DNA from 4 places in the Pelotomaculum sp. FP genome. Region 3 is predicted to be linked to each of the others. Evidence: riboswitches for the same ligand, from Rfam matches in the RefSeq annotation. Region 3 holds a riboswitch; each other region holds the start of a gene.
The links. Region 3 has a riboswitch for cobalamin ahead of Psfp_RS05545 (YibE/F family protein). Riboswitches for the same ligand answer to the same signal wherever they lie in the genome.
Positions count from the first base shown of each region.

Region 1: it holds a riboswitch for cobalamin, as region 3 does, so the genes downstream of both, Psfp_RS03080 (iron ABC transporter permease) here and Psfp_RS05545 (YibE/F family protein) in region 3, are expected to answer to the same signal.
Region 2: it holds a riboswitch for cobalamin, as region 3 does, so the genes downstream of both, cobT (nicotinate-nucleotide--dimethylbenzimidazole phosphoribosyltransferase) here and Psfp_RS05545 (YibE/F family protein) in region 3, are expected to answer to the same signal.
Region 4: it holds a riboswitch for cobalamin, as region 3 does, so the genes downstream of both, cobU (bifunctional adenosylcobinamide kinase/adenosylcobinamide-phosphate guanylyltransferase) here and Psfp_RS05545 (YibE/F family protein) in region 3, are expected to answer to the same signal.

Region 1 is NZ_QFGB01000004.1:120,383-124,370, reverse strand. Features, by position in the region: gene Psfp_RS03090 (ABC transporter substrate-binding protein) at 1-149, opposite strand, end outside; gene Psfp_RS03085 (ABC transporter ATP-binding protein) at 165-959, opposite strand; gene Psfp_RS03080 (iron ABC transporter permease) at 969-2,036, opposite strand; cobalamin riboswitch at 2,328-2,516, opposite strand; gene adhE (bifunctional acetaldehyde-CoA/alcohol dehydrogenase) at 2,654-3,988, opposite strand, start outside.
Region 2 is NZ_QFGB01000063.1:15,833-19,820, reverse strand. Features, by position in the region: gene cobT (nicotinate-nucleotide--dimethylbenzimidazole phosphoribosyltransferase) at 202-1,266, opposite strand; cobalamin riboswitch at 1,384-1,561, opposite strand; gene Psfp_RS18035 (S-layer homology domain-containing protein) at 1,626-3,988, opposite strand, start outside.
Region 3 is NZ_QFGB01000009.1:54,072-58,059, reverse strand. Features, by position in the region: cobalamin riboswitch at 1-38, opposite strand, end outside; gene Psfp_RS05545 (YibE/F family protein) at 86-1,306, opposite strand; cobalamin riboswitch at 1,431-1,612, opposite strand; gene Psfp_RS05540 (DUF3793 family protein) at 1,676-2,560, opposite strand; gene Psfp_RS05535 (DUF2325 domain-containing protein) at 2,628-3,842, opposite strand; gene Psfp_RS21280 (hypothetical protein) at 3,974-3,988, opposite strand, start outside.
Region 4 is NZ_QFGB01000010.1:81,179-85,166, reverse strand. Features, by position in the region: gene Psfp_RS06130 (cobyric acid synthase) at 1-1,546, opposite strand, end outside; gene cobU (bifunctional adenosylcobinamide kinase/adenosylcobinamide-phosphate guanylyltransferase) at 1,549-2,160, opposite strand; cobalamin riboswitch at 2,238-2,420, opposite strand; gene Psfp_RS06120 (DUF3842 family protein) at 2,468-2,878, opposite strand; gene Psfp_RS06115 (translation initiation factor 2) at 3,047-3,310, opposite strand; gene Psfp_RS06110 (LL-diaminopimelate aminotransferase) at 3,414-3,988, opposite strand, start outside.

The sequences.
Region 1 (3,988 bases), on a different contig from region 3:
TCTTTAAGCCTGATTTCCTTGCCGAGGTCGTCGACTACGACAATCCCGCCGGATTCCTCCGTGGTTTTGGATGAGCCGCATCCGGCCAGCATGCCAAAAAGCAGCAAGAAGATAAACAAAATTATAAGCTTTCTACGATGCAAAAACATTTGCTTTTCCTCCTTTTAGGCCAGTTCCGGCAAAAGCGACAGGTTATATACACCATTGCAGGTGTTTTTCTGTATTTGCACCTTGATTTTGAAAACCTTGCTTATAACTTCTTCGTTAAAAACCTGCTCTGCCGGACCGCTGCAGACCACCTTGCCCCTTTCCAGGTAGACCAGTTCATCACAAAATATACCGGCAAGGCTCAGGTCGTGCATCGCGGCAATTACCGTCAAGCCTTGCTCTACATTCATTCTTTTCACCAGGCTCATCAACTCGATCTTGTGGCAAATATCCAAATTGGAAGTGGCTTCGTCGAGAAAAAGCACTTCCGGCGTCTGGGCCAGCGCCCGCGCCAGAATCACCCGCTGTCGTTCACCGCCGCTCAAGTTGGTGATGGGCTTTTCAGCATGTTCCATAATCCCGCATACCTCCATACACCGGTACACTACCTCCAGGTCGGCGCCGGTAGACCTGGCAAAGCGGTTCAGGTGCGGCTTGCGTCCCATCATGACGATTTCCGTTACGGAAAAGGGGAAATTTATATAATAATCCTGTGGCACTACCGCAAAACTCCGGGCAATTTCCCTGCGGCTATAGCCGCTCAGGTCCCGGTCCTGCCAGAGAACGCGCCCGGAGGTAGGTTTCATGGCGCCGCTGAGCACACTGATTAAAGTCGTTTTGCCGCTGCCGTTGGGCCCGAGGAGCCCGTAAAAACCACCATGCCTGATTTCCATACTGACTTCCTGCAGTGCCGCTTGAATTCCGTAATCCATTGTTACCCCGTCGGTGTAGAGCAGGGCAGTTGCTTTCATGGCTGCCTCCTAGTAAATCTGCTTTTTGGCTTTAAGCTTGAAAATATAACAGAAAAAAGGTCCGCCCAGCAGGGCTGTAAGGACACCTACCGGGATCTCCGTGGCCAGAAGGCTTCTGGCAATGGTATCGGCGCCACAAAGCAGCAGGGCTCCGCCCAGGGCCGAAGCCGGGAGCAGGATGCGGTGGTCGGAACCCACCAGCATGCGCATCAGGTGGGGCACAATCAGACCCACAAAGCCGATGACTCCGGAGACAGAAACACAGACCGCCGTCATCATTGACGAGGCCACAAGCAGGATCGTGGTCACCTGGCCGTCATTGACGCCCAACTGCCTGGCCTGTTTTGTGCCCAGGCTGAGTACGTTGAGGTCGTCAGCAAAATAGCAGCAAACAGCAATGCCAACCAGGACCGCGGGCAGGCACAGGTAAACATGATGCCAGCTCCGCGAGGCAAAGCTTCCCATCAGCCAGAAAACGATTGAGCCCACTCCTTCCCCGGCTAGGCTCTTGACAAAGCTGATGGCCGCAGAAAGAATGGCGCTGACGATAACACCGGAGAGAATCAGGTTGGTCACAGCTAAAACTCCGTCAGCCAAAGCCAGACCGTACACTACAGCCAAAGCAAGCAGTGCGCCGGCCAAAGCCAATAATGATATGGAAAGGCTTGCCAGGTCACCAGGCAGATAGATCCCGAAGAAGATGGCCAGCGTGGCCCCAAAAGCAGCTCCGGTAGAAACACCAAGGGTATAAGGATCGGCCAGCGGGTTCATCAGAAGCCCCTGAAAAACGGCGCCGGCGGCGCCCAGGCCGGCCCCTACCAGAACGGCTACAATGATCCGCGGCAGCCTGATATCCATGAGTACTACCTGGTGTACGTCATCCAGCGCTCCGGATGTGGCGCTGCCGGCGCTAAATGATGTGAATATAATCCGCGCTATCTCCGCAGGCGGAATCTTGACCACGCCCAGACCGGTAAAATAAAGGCAGGCGGCCACCAGCAGGACGGCCAGTAAAACTATCACCCAAAGCCTTTGGCGCTCTTTTTTTTTGAATTTCAGTACGAACTCCTGCTGCATTGAGACCTGCCCGTCGAATTGATATATTGATAATGACATATCCCGGTTAATTGAGCAGTCAAGGTTTCATTTAAGAAAGCTCGAGGAATCATGATCTATTAAAAAATTGACTATTGTTTGAAAAGTGATCCCGGCAGGCTGCGCCTGCCGGCCCCTTGCGCGGGGAAACCATACGAAAAGGAGGAGATATAACATGGAAAAGCCCGGCTTATAGCAAAAGCCGGGCTGTCCAAAAAAGGCGGTAAAACCTTCTCCTAGCTCCCTGTGGCGCCTTCCTTTCCGAGGCAGGAGGCACGTGACTTTTGCTCAGGCAGGTCTACTGACTCGTGTTTCGCTGCCGGCTCCACCTTCCCAGATCCTGTGACCCAGTGGTAAATTGGAGCGGCTCCACACTTACAGTGGCCGGACCGTCCGGGATTTGCACCCGGTTCCCTTTTCATCCCTGTTAAAAATGGGGACACCTGCAACAAGTTATTACTTTAAATCATACTAACACTGTTTTCTACATTTGTCCATATATTATTTATTCTGGCTGATGCAACCTGCCTTGATATTTTCTTCCTGGCTGCAGAATTAGAATGTTTGGATGCAATAGGTCTGCGCAAAGTCAACGCGCCTTACTGCAGCAGGTTATTTTCGCGCTCCGGCGGGTCGTATAATAAGCCCGGCGACTGCGGCCTGGTTTCATAAACGGCGTCATTTTCCTGATAAACCGCAGAGTCATAGGACTGACGCAGAATTTCTTCAAGCTCGGCAATCAGAGGCAGGCGGGGATTGGTTGTTGTACACTGGTCTTCGAAAGCTTTTTCGGCCACATGTGGAAGCTTGGCCATAAATTGCTGCCGGGCAACACCCAGTTCGTTAAATGTAGCCGGAACACCCAGGCTTTTGTTCAATTTCCGCACCGCATCGACCAGGCTGCGCACACCCTCCTCGGGTGTTGCCGCGGGAAGGCCGAGGTAGGCGGCTATCTGCCGGTATTTTTCAGCGGCAATAAAGTGTCCGTATTTCGGAAAGGAAACAAATTTAGTGGGCAGCGCGGCATTGTACTCAATTACATACGGGAGCAAAATAGCATTCGCCCGGCCGTGCGGGATATCAAATTCTCCCCCCACCTTGTGGGCCAGGCTGTGGTTTATACCCAAAAAGGCGTTGGTAAAAGCCATGCCCGCTATGGTCGAGGCATAGTGCATGTTTTCCCTGGCCGAACGCTCGCCTTCCTGCCAGGAACTCGGCAGGTAGCGGAAAACCAGTTCGATGGCCTTTAAGGCCAGGGAATCGGTAAATTCTGAAGCCATCACCGACACATAAGACTCTATCGCATGAGACAGCACGTCCAGACCAGAGTCAGCAGCCAGAGAACTTGGCAGCGATTCCACAAAATCAGGGTCAACAATGGCCACGTCCGGGGTCAGTTCATAGTCCGCCAGGGGGTACTTGATATCTTTGCCCCGGTCCGTAATCACGGCAAAGGCAGTGACTTCCGAGCCGCTGCCGCTGGTTGTAGGTATTGCCACCAGCCTGGCCTGACGGCCTAATTTGGGGAACTTATACGTCCGCTTGCGTATGTCGAGGAACTTAAGCTTCAAAAATTCAAACTCAACCTCCGGGTGCTCGTAAAACAACCACATCCCCTTGGCCGCGTCGATGGCGGAACCACCACCCAGGGCAATGATCGTATCGGGCTGGAAACGCTTCATGATATCGCGGCCTTTCAGCACCAGTTCCAGCGAAGGGTTGGGCTCGACCTCGCTGAACACCTCCACCTGGGGCCGTTCTGTTCTCTTTTCCAGGTGGTACCTGACCTTGTCGAGATAACCGAGCTGTACCAGCGGCGGATCGGTTACGATAAAGGCCCGCCTGATCTCCGGCATTTTGGAGAGATACTGCACCGAGCCCCGTTCAAAGTAAATTTTCTCCGGTACCTTAAACCACTGCATGTTGACCCGTCT
Region 2 (3,988 bases), on a different contig from region 3:
GCGCTCACCACCTCAGCAGTATAAAGCTGCTTTTATTTTATTTCCCTCCGGCAGGGATCCTGCAGTTGTTTCTTAACTACTACCTGTAAGTAATAGTATAACACAATAGAACCATATCAAGTTAAAAATATAACTAATCTGAAATTTAATACAGATCGCACCCACATTGACTAGTTTTCATCCGCTACTGGCGCCGCGTTCTTATTTCAGTATTTTATCTTCTTCCAGGTCGGAGACGCCGGCTTCGTCAAAAGAAGCCATCTCCCGCATTATTTTCGTGGCAGCTTCAACCAGGCTCATGGTTAGAGCGGCTCCCGTTCCCTCCCCGAGCCTCATTTGCAGGTGAATCACCGGGCGCAGGTCCAACAGGTCCAACATAAGGCGGTGTCCCTGTTCACCGGACAGGTGGGAGGCAATCATATATTCGCGGGATTTAGGCTGCAGTTTGAAGGCCACCAGGGCTGCCGCGGTGGTTATAAATCCATCAATCAACACAGGCGTCCGCCTGGCAGCGGCCCCCAGGATCACACCGGCCAGACCGGCGATCTCAAGCCCGCCGACTTTTGCCAGAACATCCAGGGCGTCTTCCGGATCCGGCCGGTTTTTTGCGAGCGCCCTGGCTATCGCGGAAATCTTCAGTCTCATAACTTCGTCGTTGACCATGGTCCCGCGGCCGGTCGCCTCTTCAGCTGTATAGCCGCCAAAGGCTGCCAGGATAGCGCTGCTCGGGGTGGTATTGCCGATCCCCATATCTCCTGTAGCGAGGAGGCTGCTTCCCGCGTCAATCTCGGACTGGGCTACCTCTATCCCCACTTCCAGGGCCTGCACTGCCTCATCCCGTGACATAGCCGGGCCGGCGGCAATATTCCCGGTACCTGCCCTGACCTTGCGCTGTACAACACCCGGCAAGGCGGCGGGCGTGAGAACACCGACATCGACCACAACCAGTCTGGCAGCAGCGTGCCTTGCCAGAACCCCTATTCCAGCTACACCATTTACCATAGCCTGCATCATTTGGACGGTAACTTCACGGGGCGCTACGCTCACACCTTCGTCGACCACTCCGTGGTCCCCCGCCATGACGATAACCGATTTCCCCTGAACGCGGGGTTTGGCTTTGCCGGTAATACCGGCCAGGCGTATTGCCATCTCTTCCAGTACGCCGAGGCTCCCCGGCGGCTTGATTAAGCTGTCCAGCCGTTTCTGCGCCTCTTCCATGGCCTTGCGATCCAGGTCTCCAATTTGATTGATGGTTTGATAAAGCATTGTTTTTCAACCTCCCTAATATAGTTAGAACTTGGAATCAGCTGAGGAAAAACAAAAATCCACAGCCTCATCAGGCCGTGGATTTTACCATCATCCATCGGATACCCCTGCAAAGCAGGGTTCGTGGACACAACAGGCAGGTCTCCTGGCTCACATTCATCACACATCGCACCTTCCCGGCAAACTGCCAGTGGCAAACTAGCGATAGCGCTCCTGTTTACAGTGGCGGGACCGCTCAGGACTTAAACCTGATTCCCTATTCTCCCCAGCGGGCACCTGTTGGTTTAACACGGTAATAATTTTTATAAAGATTCAACTTTAGGCATATATATTCCTGCTGTGTAAGGCAGAAATATTTTCTATTTTTCAACCCACAACTTAAGCACCCGGCTGACCACCACCGCTGTTTCCGCACGGGTTGCCCCGTCCTTGGGCCTGAATAAGCCGCCTTCGCCCTGCAATAAACCGGCGCTGGTAGCTTTGGCCACCGCAGTCCTGGCAAAATCGGGAATTGCTCCTGTATCCTTATACTTTAGCTTTTCGTCTGTCTCCTGCAGCGCCAGCGCCCGGTTGATCATAACAGCCATCTCACTTCTGGTAATGCATGAATCCGGCCTAAAGGTACCGTCCGGGTAACCTGAGACGACTCCGTTGGCAACCGCGGCAGCGACAGCGCTGCTGGCCCAGTCTGGTATGCTGTCCTTAAAGGCCGGTAACTTTTCCACGGCCGGCCACTGCAGGGCTGATGACAGCAGCTTGACAAACTGAGCTCTGGTTACGGCCTGACCGGGTAGAAATGTGCCATCGGGAAAACCGTTGGCCACCCCGCGCGCCGCCAGGTCGTTGATGGCCGCTTCGGCCCAGTGCTTGCCGGTATCCTTGAAGGACGGAAGTCTCCTATGGTCATCCACCAGGACCAGTTGGCCAAACCCCCATACCCGGGCGCTAATTGTTTTCACCTCACCCTGGTCATCCAGCCTGGCAGGCTGCTCTTCCCATTTTTTAGTGGAATCATCCCACATCAGGATGGCCGGACGGCCAGTTATTGTACCGGGTTGATAATCCCAACTCAGCCACCAGGGGGCCTTGAGATCAGCTTTCTCCCCAGGCGCCGGGCTTACCGTTATTGCGCCGAGGTTGATGCAGTCCGCCGGCAACCCGGTAGTCTCAGCGGCATAAGCCAGCCTTATCGTGGCCGGCGCTGATACGCTTGACGCAGGGAACGTAACATGAATCCAGCTATCCAGTCCAGCAGATGATTCCTGCTCTGGAAGGGCCTGCAGTTCTACCCAGGACGGTTTAACAGTAACCGGTATCGATGTGCTCAACCCCTGGAAGGTGGCCTTAATTTCACCTTCAGCAACCTGATCTGTCGCGGTAAAGCTGCCATCCGCAATCTTACCTATTGAACCGCTGATGGTCCATGTGACATCCTGGAATTTTAAATCAAAGGTATCACCATAAATTGTATTCACCTTTGCCGACAGGGGAACCTTCTCCCCAGGCTTAACAGTAATAGCCGACGGTGTTACAGCTAAACTTAATAGTGACTCCGGCCCGACAACCTGCACATTCACCGAACTCTGTACGTTATCCAGCTTGGCCGTCACGGTTACCGTACCACCTTGCTTAGGTATTAAAACATTACCGGTAAAATCACCTGAAGGAGTTGCGGACCATTTTATGTCGGCTGGTTTAATACTTACAGGATTGTAGTATTCATCATACCCTTTGGCGCTAAATGAAGCTTGTGTTCCGGCAAGAGCCAACGACGGCCCGCTTACAGCCATGCCGTGCAAACTGCCCTGCGGCGCTGTCGAAAAAACGCCTATAGCATCTGCAACTGATCGCAAGGAAGAACCCTGTGGTTGATTGATCAGGCCGGCCTCGAAGTCACCCAGGCTCCGTGCGGCCATGGTGGTGGAACCACCACCGTCCAAATTAACAGCTCTCCAAACCCCGATTGAAATCAAAAATTCAGCCAACTCCTCCTGGCTCATACCCCTGCTGATTATAGTCCCGTCGGCAGCAGCCTTCCTTTCAACCGCCACCAGGTAGAGAGTCTTGCCGTCACTTGATACACCAACCGCCGTCCGGGCGACTTTACCAGAAATATTCTGGGTAAAGTAGGCAGGCAGGTGGCCATCCTCAACCAGCAGTGCCTGTCCGCCCACCGCAGCCAGGAGTTTGTCTCCCTGAGGGGCCACCGAGTAGCTGGCGTCAACTTTTGTACCCACCGGCATATTGTCGGTTATGAATTGGGCTGCCAGGCCATGTCCCTGCAGGACAAAACCATCCTGCGGGATCGTTACGCCCGGTTGGTCGGTTAAGACCTGCTGGACAACTCCGTTCCTGACCACTGCAACTTTTACCCCGGTGAGGCCGGATATTTTACCCCTGCTGGTGGTACCCCACAGCGTTGTGTACATATTCAGAGCATCCACATCAGATGAAAGTCCGTTCATCAAGAGATAACCAGGCTTGTTGATTCCGGCCAGCGGAAAACTTTTACCGGCTTCTGTAACCACCTGGCCGGTAAAGTTGAAGATTTCCAACAGCGGCAGTTTATCTTCGGTAATGCCAAATCCATACATATCATTACGCAAGGCGGGGCTCTCCACCAGTTGCCCGCCTTGATAGGCTAAACCGATGGTCCGGCCGCTTTCCGCCATTTGAAAGAAATCTCCATTGATAGCGGCCACCGCCCCGGTACGCTTGGCCA
Region 3 (3,988 bases):
CCCCGCCATGCGGAGGAACCTGGACAAAATTATTTAGTTACCCACATTTAAACACTTTTTAGTTATTATGTCAATTATTTAATATTTATGTTATCGGATTCACGTTCCTTTTTATCAAGCCAAACAATATACCGGAGGTGAATGAAGTAATAGGTATAGCCATAATTAACCCGATGCTGCCGGTTAAGGCGCGTACAACTTCAGTGGCTATTAAATCGAGGTTAATTATCTTTAAAAAAGGTGTATCATATGCCATGAATACGAGCATGAGGGGAATGGCTCCTCCGGTATATGCCAGAATAAGAGTATTAGCCATAGTACCCATGATATCACGCCCCACGTTCATGCCAGCTCGAATTAATTGACCTGTGCCTATGGCAGGATTAGCCCTCATTATTTCTTCTATGGCAGATGCGATGGACATCCCCACATCCATTACCGCGCCAAGGGCTCCGATAATCATGCCTGCGAATAACAGGCCGCGGCAATCGAAATCTATACTGTGAGGTATGTAAAGGAGCATGTGCATATCTTCATCGCTGAAACCGGTAAGCTGGGCTGCAGTTCCAACAGTCAAGGCTAATAGCCCTGCTGTCAGCACTCCTCCAGTAGTTCCTATGAGGGCAGATAACGCCTTGATTGTTATTCCTCCAACGATGGCAAGGGTTACTGCTGCCACCACAGCAGATATAATAATAGTCATTAAAACCGGATCATAGCCCTGTAGTATCAGGGGAAGCAATACCAGAAATATTGCTCCGATGGTAATGACTAGGGAGATAGTTGATTTGAACCCTTTTTTACCTCCCAGCAATAACAAAGTAAACACAAAAAGCAAGGTTATGTAAAGCAATTTCTTATCCCTGGCATAATCTGTAATGTATGCATTTTTAATGCTGTTTCCATCTGGTTCTATATATAAAATAACTTCGTCACCTGGCTGAACATTTATATCATAGCCCGGATGATTCGAGATCGTGTGCGGCACTTGAAGCACTTGCCCATTATACTGTCCACCCAGAACTCTTACAGTAATTGATTGTTCTTTTCCTTTTTCCGGCGCTCCCATAACTTCTTGAGAATTTAATTTATCCTCGACGTTAAGAATCTTGGCCCTGACAACCTGCTCTTTATTCCAACTCTGTCCTTCTTCACTTTCCTGGCATCGGGCAGGTGTTATTATTACAAAGGAAAAAAGAACGGCTCCCATAAATAAAAAAAATATAAATTTACTTTTCATAAAGCACCTCTTCTTTAAAGAAATATAACAGCCCCCCACAAAATAAAAATATGCTTTAATTACCATTATTATGCAAGAAAAATAATAACGAAAATTGAATAGCAGCAAATAAAAACCCCGGCTCTTCCAATAGAAAAACCGGGACTTTGATGTCAACATTATGACAGTCAAATCACGCGCCTTTCCCTGGAAAGCGCTATGTTTCATAGACAGGTTTCCTGACTCATGGGTCATCGACGCTTCCGCCTTCCCAGACTAATATCCAGTGGCTAGTGGAAGTTACTACCCAACATACAGTGGCCGGACCGTCCAGGATTCTCACCTGGTTCCCCGTTCATATTTTGTTACTCAATCAGTTGGTTTTTTCATGTAAAGTAATGTCAAATAATATTAATATTTGCATTATACTTTATTTTCATTATTCTGTCTATAGTTTCAATTATAGGAATGCGGCATCAAGCTTTCTGATTCCGCGCAACCTTCGTTGCCGCTACAATATTCCCATTTTTTAGAATTCCCCACAACAGCCCTGGCAACACTGCTCCTTGCCGTGTCATAAACTCTGAAAAGGATCTCGGCCCGCCTGGGATTCCTATACACCTTCCAATCCCTGCTGGTGAGGCACTCTTTCCCTTTATGCTTGATAAATCCTTCCACATCCTCCACGGGAATGCCCAGAAATATGCCTACCTCATGAGGACATAGCTCCTTAAACCTTTTCTTCAACATATGGAGCTTCTGCTCCAGGGTCACTGCTTCCCCATAACCCATTCTTCTTAAGAATTGCAGACTACGCTCGGTATTAACAAACAACTCAAGCATTGCGCTCTTGTAAAAGAGCACCAGCACATTCCCGTCTCCTTCTTTAAGCACGAGGTATTGCAGTTTGAGTTCTTCACATACCTCTCTGCCGTACCGCTGCCATAAAAACATATGACCTTTTACTTTACTATTAAAGGCGATAAGAGAAGAAGGTTTTTTGCCCATTAGCGTTGGGGCAGCTCCAAAGGCAATGAAAGCAGCTATATATTCTTTTCCTTCCATCCTGTTTAAGGCTTCTATAAACTGCAGCTTAAGCTCTTTATCCAGTAAAAACATCTCCCGTTGCAGCCTTTTTTCTTCATCAAGAAGCCCTTTCGCGGCGGCTGTCATTCCTTGCTCACCAGGAGTTTCTTGCAATACCAATCCTGCAGCGACACGATTGACGCCTGTTTTCTTCATTCTTCCCTCCCGCTTTCTCATCCATTCGAGGTTTTCTTTCTCAATATTACCTGCAAAAGGGTCTATTTCTTGCTCCTCCATAAGCGTAATAATTTTCATAAAAATTAACTCCTTCTATATCTTATTTTCATTATGTAATCCTGCTCTTTATCCTGACAGGGAATATTTAGGAACTTCGCTGAGAACGCAGCGCCACGCTCTCCGGTTCCGCTGTATTGATATTCTGGACAATTTTAAATATGGAACTTAAACTGGTGTTATTTAAGAAACAGCAATCCTTATTCAAACGTTTACATATTTTTTTTACACTTTGACAGGCTCCATGACTGTTGCAATCGGTAGAGCAGAGAACCATGTCTACATTATGAATCAGGTGCTTGAGCTTATTCTCCCCGGTATTCATGTATCCATCATGATAAGTAAAATCATACCCCATTCCTTCTATCATTTCCTGACAAAGAGCGCTTAAACGACTCACTCCCCCCACCATCAAAATCCGGCGCCTGCACTGATTCACTTCCCGGGCAGCCTTTTGACATGCAGGCGTCATGTTGCACACCTCCTTCAACATGCGCTGAAGTTCCTCGTATATTTGCTGGTTTACCTTTTGTTGATAAGCCAGCTCCCTGGAAAGGTTCTCTTTTTCCCTGGTAAGATCTTGTATATGGTGAAAAGACTGTTCCAATTCCCTCCGCCGCTCATCTATTTCATTTTTCAGCTGCTGATATAATGGCGTTTCGCCTTGGATCTCTATTTCCCGGGTATCTTTTTGTGAATTCACATGCCTTTCCAGATCGGACAGTTTTCTTTCTAACAGCTTAAGACTTCTATTACTTGCTGCCAGTTCCCGGCTTTGCTCCTTGCGCAGACTTTTTTGGATAAGAAATTTTTCCCGCAACTTGCGGTTTTGTTCCTCTAATTGTTTACGCTCCGCCTTTTCCTTTCGATTCTCCCTGCTGTTAAGATGAGACAACATGTGGATATCGCAAAACATTCTTTGAACAAAGCTCTCCGCAAAGCCCCGGTGGGTGACGCCAACCCAATACAGCCCACACACATCTCCTTTGGAATAATGTTCTTGCCATATTACGGAAAACTCCTTTTCATTCAACTTACCGTATTGCGCTATTTCATATCGATATTTTTGGTTCAGCAGCTTGTTAAACTGGTAAGAAATCTTATTATAAAAGGCCCCATTTTGTACCACCAGAGAGTGAATCTCGTAATCCAAACAGCCGGCTTCCTCTATATTCAGTTTACGCAACAGTCTACGTTGTTCCTCCATAGATAAGCAGGTACCGCAAACAGAGCACAACAACTGGCTATCAATCTCCCATAACTGCTTTCTAGTGGATAATCTTTGTTTTAAGCCATTGTTCATCTTTGATATTACCCCCTATCACGGCTATTCTTTTTATAAATGATAATGATAATCATTATCATTTATATGCTAATTGTAATTTTATATGTCCTGTATTGTCAAGAAGAATATCACATGATTATCAATATTAATTAAGTCATCCCGGC
Region 4 (3,988 bases), on a different contig from region 3:
AGATAGGTCCCTCCATGCCAAGCAGGCCATAAATCTTTTCCATAGCCAGACTGCTCCGGACAACAGCTGCCAGCTTGTCAAAATCTCTCTCCCTCTGTTCGTGGACCAAAAGGGTATCGGAGGCCTGCAGGGGTTCAAGCCCTTTTCTCCTGCGCAGAGTGTTAATCAGGCGCCTGCGGAAGGAATCACTGTCAAAGATACCGTGGATATAAGTGCCGAAAACAAGGCCGTCCGGGCTTACGGCTCCGTCTGGAAAGAAAACCTTTTCTCCTGAGCGTACCAGTATGGTAAAGGCGGGCCTCACGTCCGGGGCCAGTTCGGTTCTGCCCATATGGATCTCGTAACCGTTAATCCTGTTGTCTGAGGTTTCGCAAAGAAAAAGCCCGGAACCGGCAACTTCAGCCTCCACCTGGGTGGTGATTTTTTCCGGAGCAAAAGTAGTTGAAGTGTCCAGGAGCCCAAGCCCGTCTAGGCGTGGAATTTCAGACTCGGTATGCAGAGGGTCATTTAGTTCCCTGCCCAGCATCTGAAACCCCCCGCAGATGCCGATGACAGGGGTTCCCCTGCGGTAAAACTCAACGATCTGCGCCGCTAATCCGGAACGGTTCAGGAATGCCAGGTCGCCGATGGTATTCTTGCTGCCCGGCAGGATGATTAAATCCGGTTCATCCAGGTTGCTTCCCTTGCTTACGTACCGGAGCCTGACGTCAGGCTCGTCCTCCAGCGGGTCAAAGTCCGTGAAATTGGAGATGTGCGGTAGATTAACAACCGCTATATCAACCCAGCCCTGTTCTTCGACCAGTTCGGCACGGCTTCTATCCTCAGGTATGGTATCCTCCTCCTGAACCCTGAACCCCTGAAAATAAGGGACCACCCCGATTACCGGTTTACCGGTTTTCTCTTCCAAAAATTTCACCGCGGGTTGAAAGAGGCTGATATCACCGCGGAATTTGTTGATAATAATTCCGCGTACACGCGCGCGGTCGTCGGGAGCTATCAGTTCCAGGGTGCCTACTACTGAGGCCAGGGCTCCCCCTTTATCAATATCGGCTACGAGCAAAACCGGGGCTTGCGCCATCCTGGCGATACGCATGTTGACAATTTCGTGCTCCTGAAGATTGACTTCAGCCGGGCTTCCGGCGCCTTCGATCACCACCATGTCATTTGCCGCAAGCAGCCGGTTCAGAGCTCCTTCGATTATTGCCAGGGCTTTAGGCGCGTAATCCGTATGGTAACCCATGGCGGACAGGTTGCCCACCGGCTTGCCCAGGACCACCACCTGGGACGATGCGTGTCCGGTAGGTTTGAGCAGAATCGGGTTCATGTCAACAGAAGGCTCCAGACCCGCAGCTTCGGCCTGCACCACCTGAGCCCGCCCCATTTCACCGCCGTCTCTGGTGACAAAGGAATTCAGGGCCATGTTCTGTGACTTAAAAGGGGCGACACGGTAACCGTCCTGTTTAAAAATGCGGCAAAGCGCAGCAACCAGAACGCTCTTGCCTACGTGTGAAGCTGTTCCCTGAATCATGATCGTTTTGGCCGACATAATCAATCACTCCATTTTTGCTCTGCCAGCGACTTTATCTCCAGAGGAAGCCCGGCTATTGTTAAGTAGACCTGGTCCGCCTTTGAGGCCAGAAGCTGATTGACCTTTCCTGCCAGATCCCGGAACGTCCTGCTTAAGGGATAGTCCGGAACCAGGCCCAACCCGACTTCGCTTGAAACGATAATCAGGTGGTGGCCCTGGTGAATCGTTTCGGCTGCGGCTTGAGCCTGCCCAAGGATATATTCCTGCTTTTCAGCAGTCGCAGCTCCGCAGCGTGGCAGGTTTTCTGCCAAAAGAAGATTGGTAAGCCAAAGGGTGGCGCAGTCCAGAAGAAACACATCGCCCTGCTTTCCATTTTTTAAAACCCCAAGGATATTTGTCGGTTCTTCGAACGTGAGCCAGGATGCAGGCCTTCGTCCCTGGTGCAGTTTGACCCTTTCAGCCATTTCCGGGTCTTGTATTGTGGCAGTGGCAATATATTTAACAGCCCCTCCAAGCCGTGAAGCTATGTTCTCAGCCAGCTCGCTTTTACCGCTGCGGGCTCCTCCCAATACCAGGATAAGTTTACCTTTCATAATCCACCAGCCGATCAATACTTTAAATGGGCTTACCATAGTAAAACCCCGCCTCCTTAAAGGAACGGGGTTTGTGTAAAGCAATTTTACCCGCCGTCCCCTTTACCTCGAAGGAAGTCCGGTCGTTACCCGCAGGCAGGTATCCTGGCTTCCGTTTACCCGCATTTACTCCCCTTTAATAAGCCTGGCCGGGCATTAAAGCGCTGTGCGCGTAACCGGTTACAGTGGCGGGACCGCTCAGGTATCGCACCTGATTCCCCAATTACACCCAAAAGGGCGACTGCGGCAATTTAATTTTTCATATTCCACATCATCTACCATTATCCTGCAGAGCAAGAACTATTTATCATGTAATAATATCCTTTACCTTTTTAACCAATTCTTCGATCAGGTGCGGTAACGGCTCAGCCTTTAAGCCGACAATATCAATGCCGGAGCGGCTAAGCGGCAGGAGCACCTTGCGGGCGGGACTGGAAGCAATGGCTTCCGCCATTTTGGGAGTCAACTCACCCAGCATGGCATTTGGAAAAAGAATGCTGATTGGCCCGACAATGATGTCAACCCGTAAGGAATTGTAGAGCACGGCATTTTCGCCGGTTGCTCCTTCGTTGGCGCCTGCCCGCAACATCACGGAAGTGGCCAGAGCATTGGTTCCGAGGGCCAAAAACTCAATATTTTCAGGTAATTCCCGGCGCAGTCTTTCAGTAAGGTGTTTGCCTATACCTCCGCCCTGCCCGTCAATCACGGCTATTCGCACCAAAACCGCCGCCATTCATAATATTTGTAATATATAGCATTATACCATATATGACCAAAAAAAAGACCCCCCCGGGTCTATTGCTTGTCGATTAAACCTTAATCAAGGCGTATTATGCTAATACTAACAATTATTGCCATCCTGTGTATATATCTGTGGATAGATTATTTATTTGCGAAAATTTTGAGAGGCGCCATCCTGAAGTTTTGACTCCAACTCCACTATCTGCCTGTTTTTATGTAATAACCGTTGGGCATAGCGATAATTGTTATGTTGAAGTTTACGATTTTCCCTTTCCAGGCGGGATAAAAATCCAGCTTTATCCTTTTCAATTTTTTCAATCAAGTTCATGAGTACTCTCCGGCTTAACCTGAGCTGTTCAACTTTTTCCTCAAGCTCAAGGACCCTATCCCTTAAGAAATCAACATCCATCCTTTCTTCCACGGCGGCATCTCCTCACCAGGTGTTTCGATCCTAGTATATGCCGGCTTGAAGGCTAATAGACATTTGAGCAGGTTCCCTCACTAAGTGATTGCTAAAGGAAATTAAAATTTTGACCAATCCTCTGTACTGCCTCAGCCAGCATGATTTCGTCTTTGACCAGGGCAATCCTGACGTAACCCTCTCCCATCTCACCGAAAGCGATACCGGGAATAACAATTATGCCGGCTCTTTCCAGCAGGTCGGCGGCAAAATGGCTGGAGGAAGTATACCCGCGTGGAATTGGCGCCCATAAAAACATGGACGCGTTGGGCTTGGGCATCTGCCAACCCAACTTGGCCAGTCCGTCAACAAGCACATCGCGGCGCCTCTGATAGGTACGCGCATTCTCTTTGACGCATTCCTGCGGACCGGTCAGGGCTGCTACAGCAGCTTCCTGGACCGCAAAAAACACTCCGTAATCAATGTTGGATTTGACCAGGGCCAGATTGGATATGGCCTTTTCATTGCCTACGGCAAAGCCGACCCTGCAGCCAGCCATATTGTAGGTCTTGGAAAGTGAGTAGAACTCAACCCCCACTTCCTTTGCGCCGGGGACTTCCAAAAAGCTCATAGGTTTAAAACCGTCGTAAGCCAGTTCGGCGTAGGCCACGTCATGGCAGACGAGGA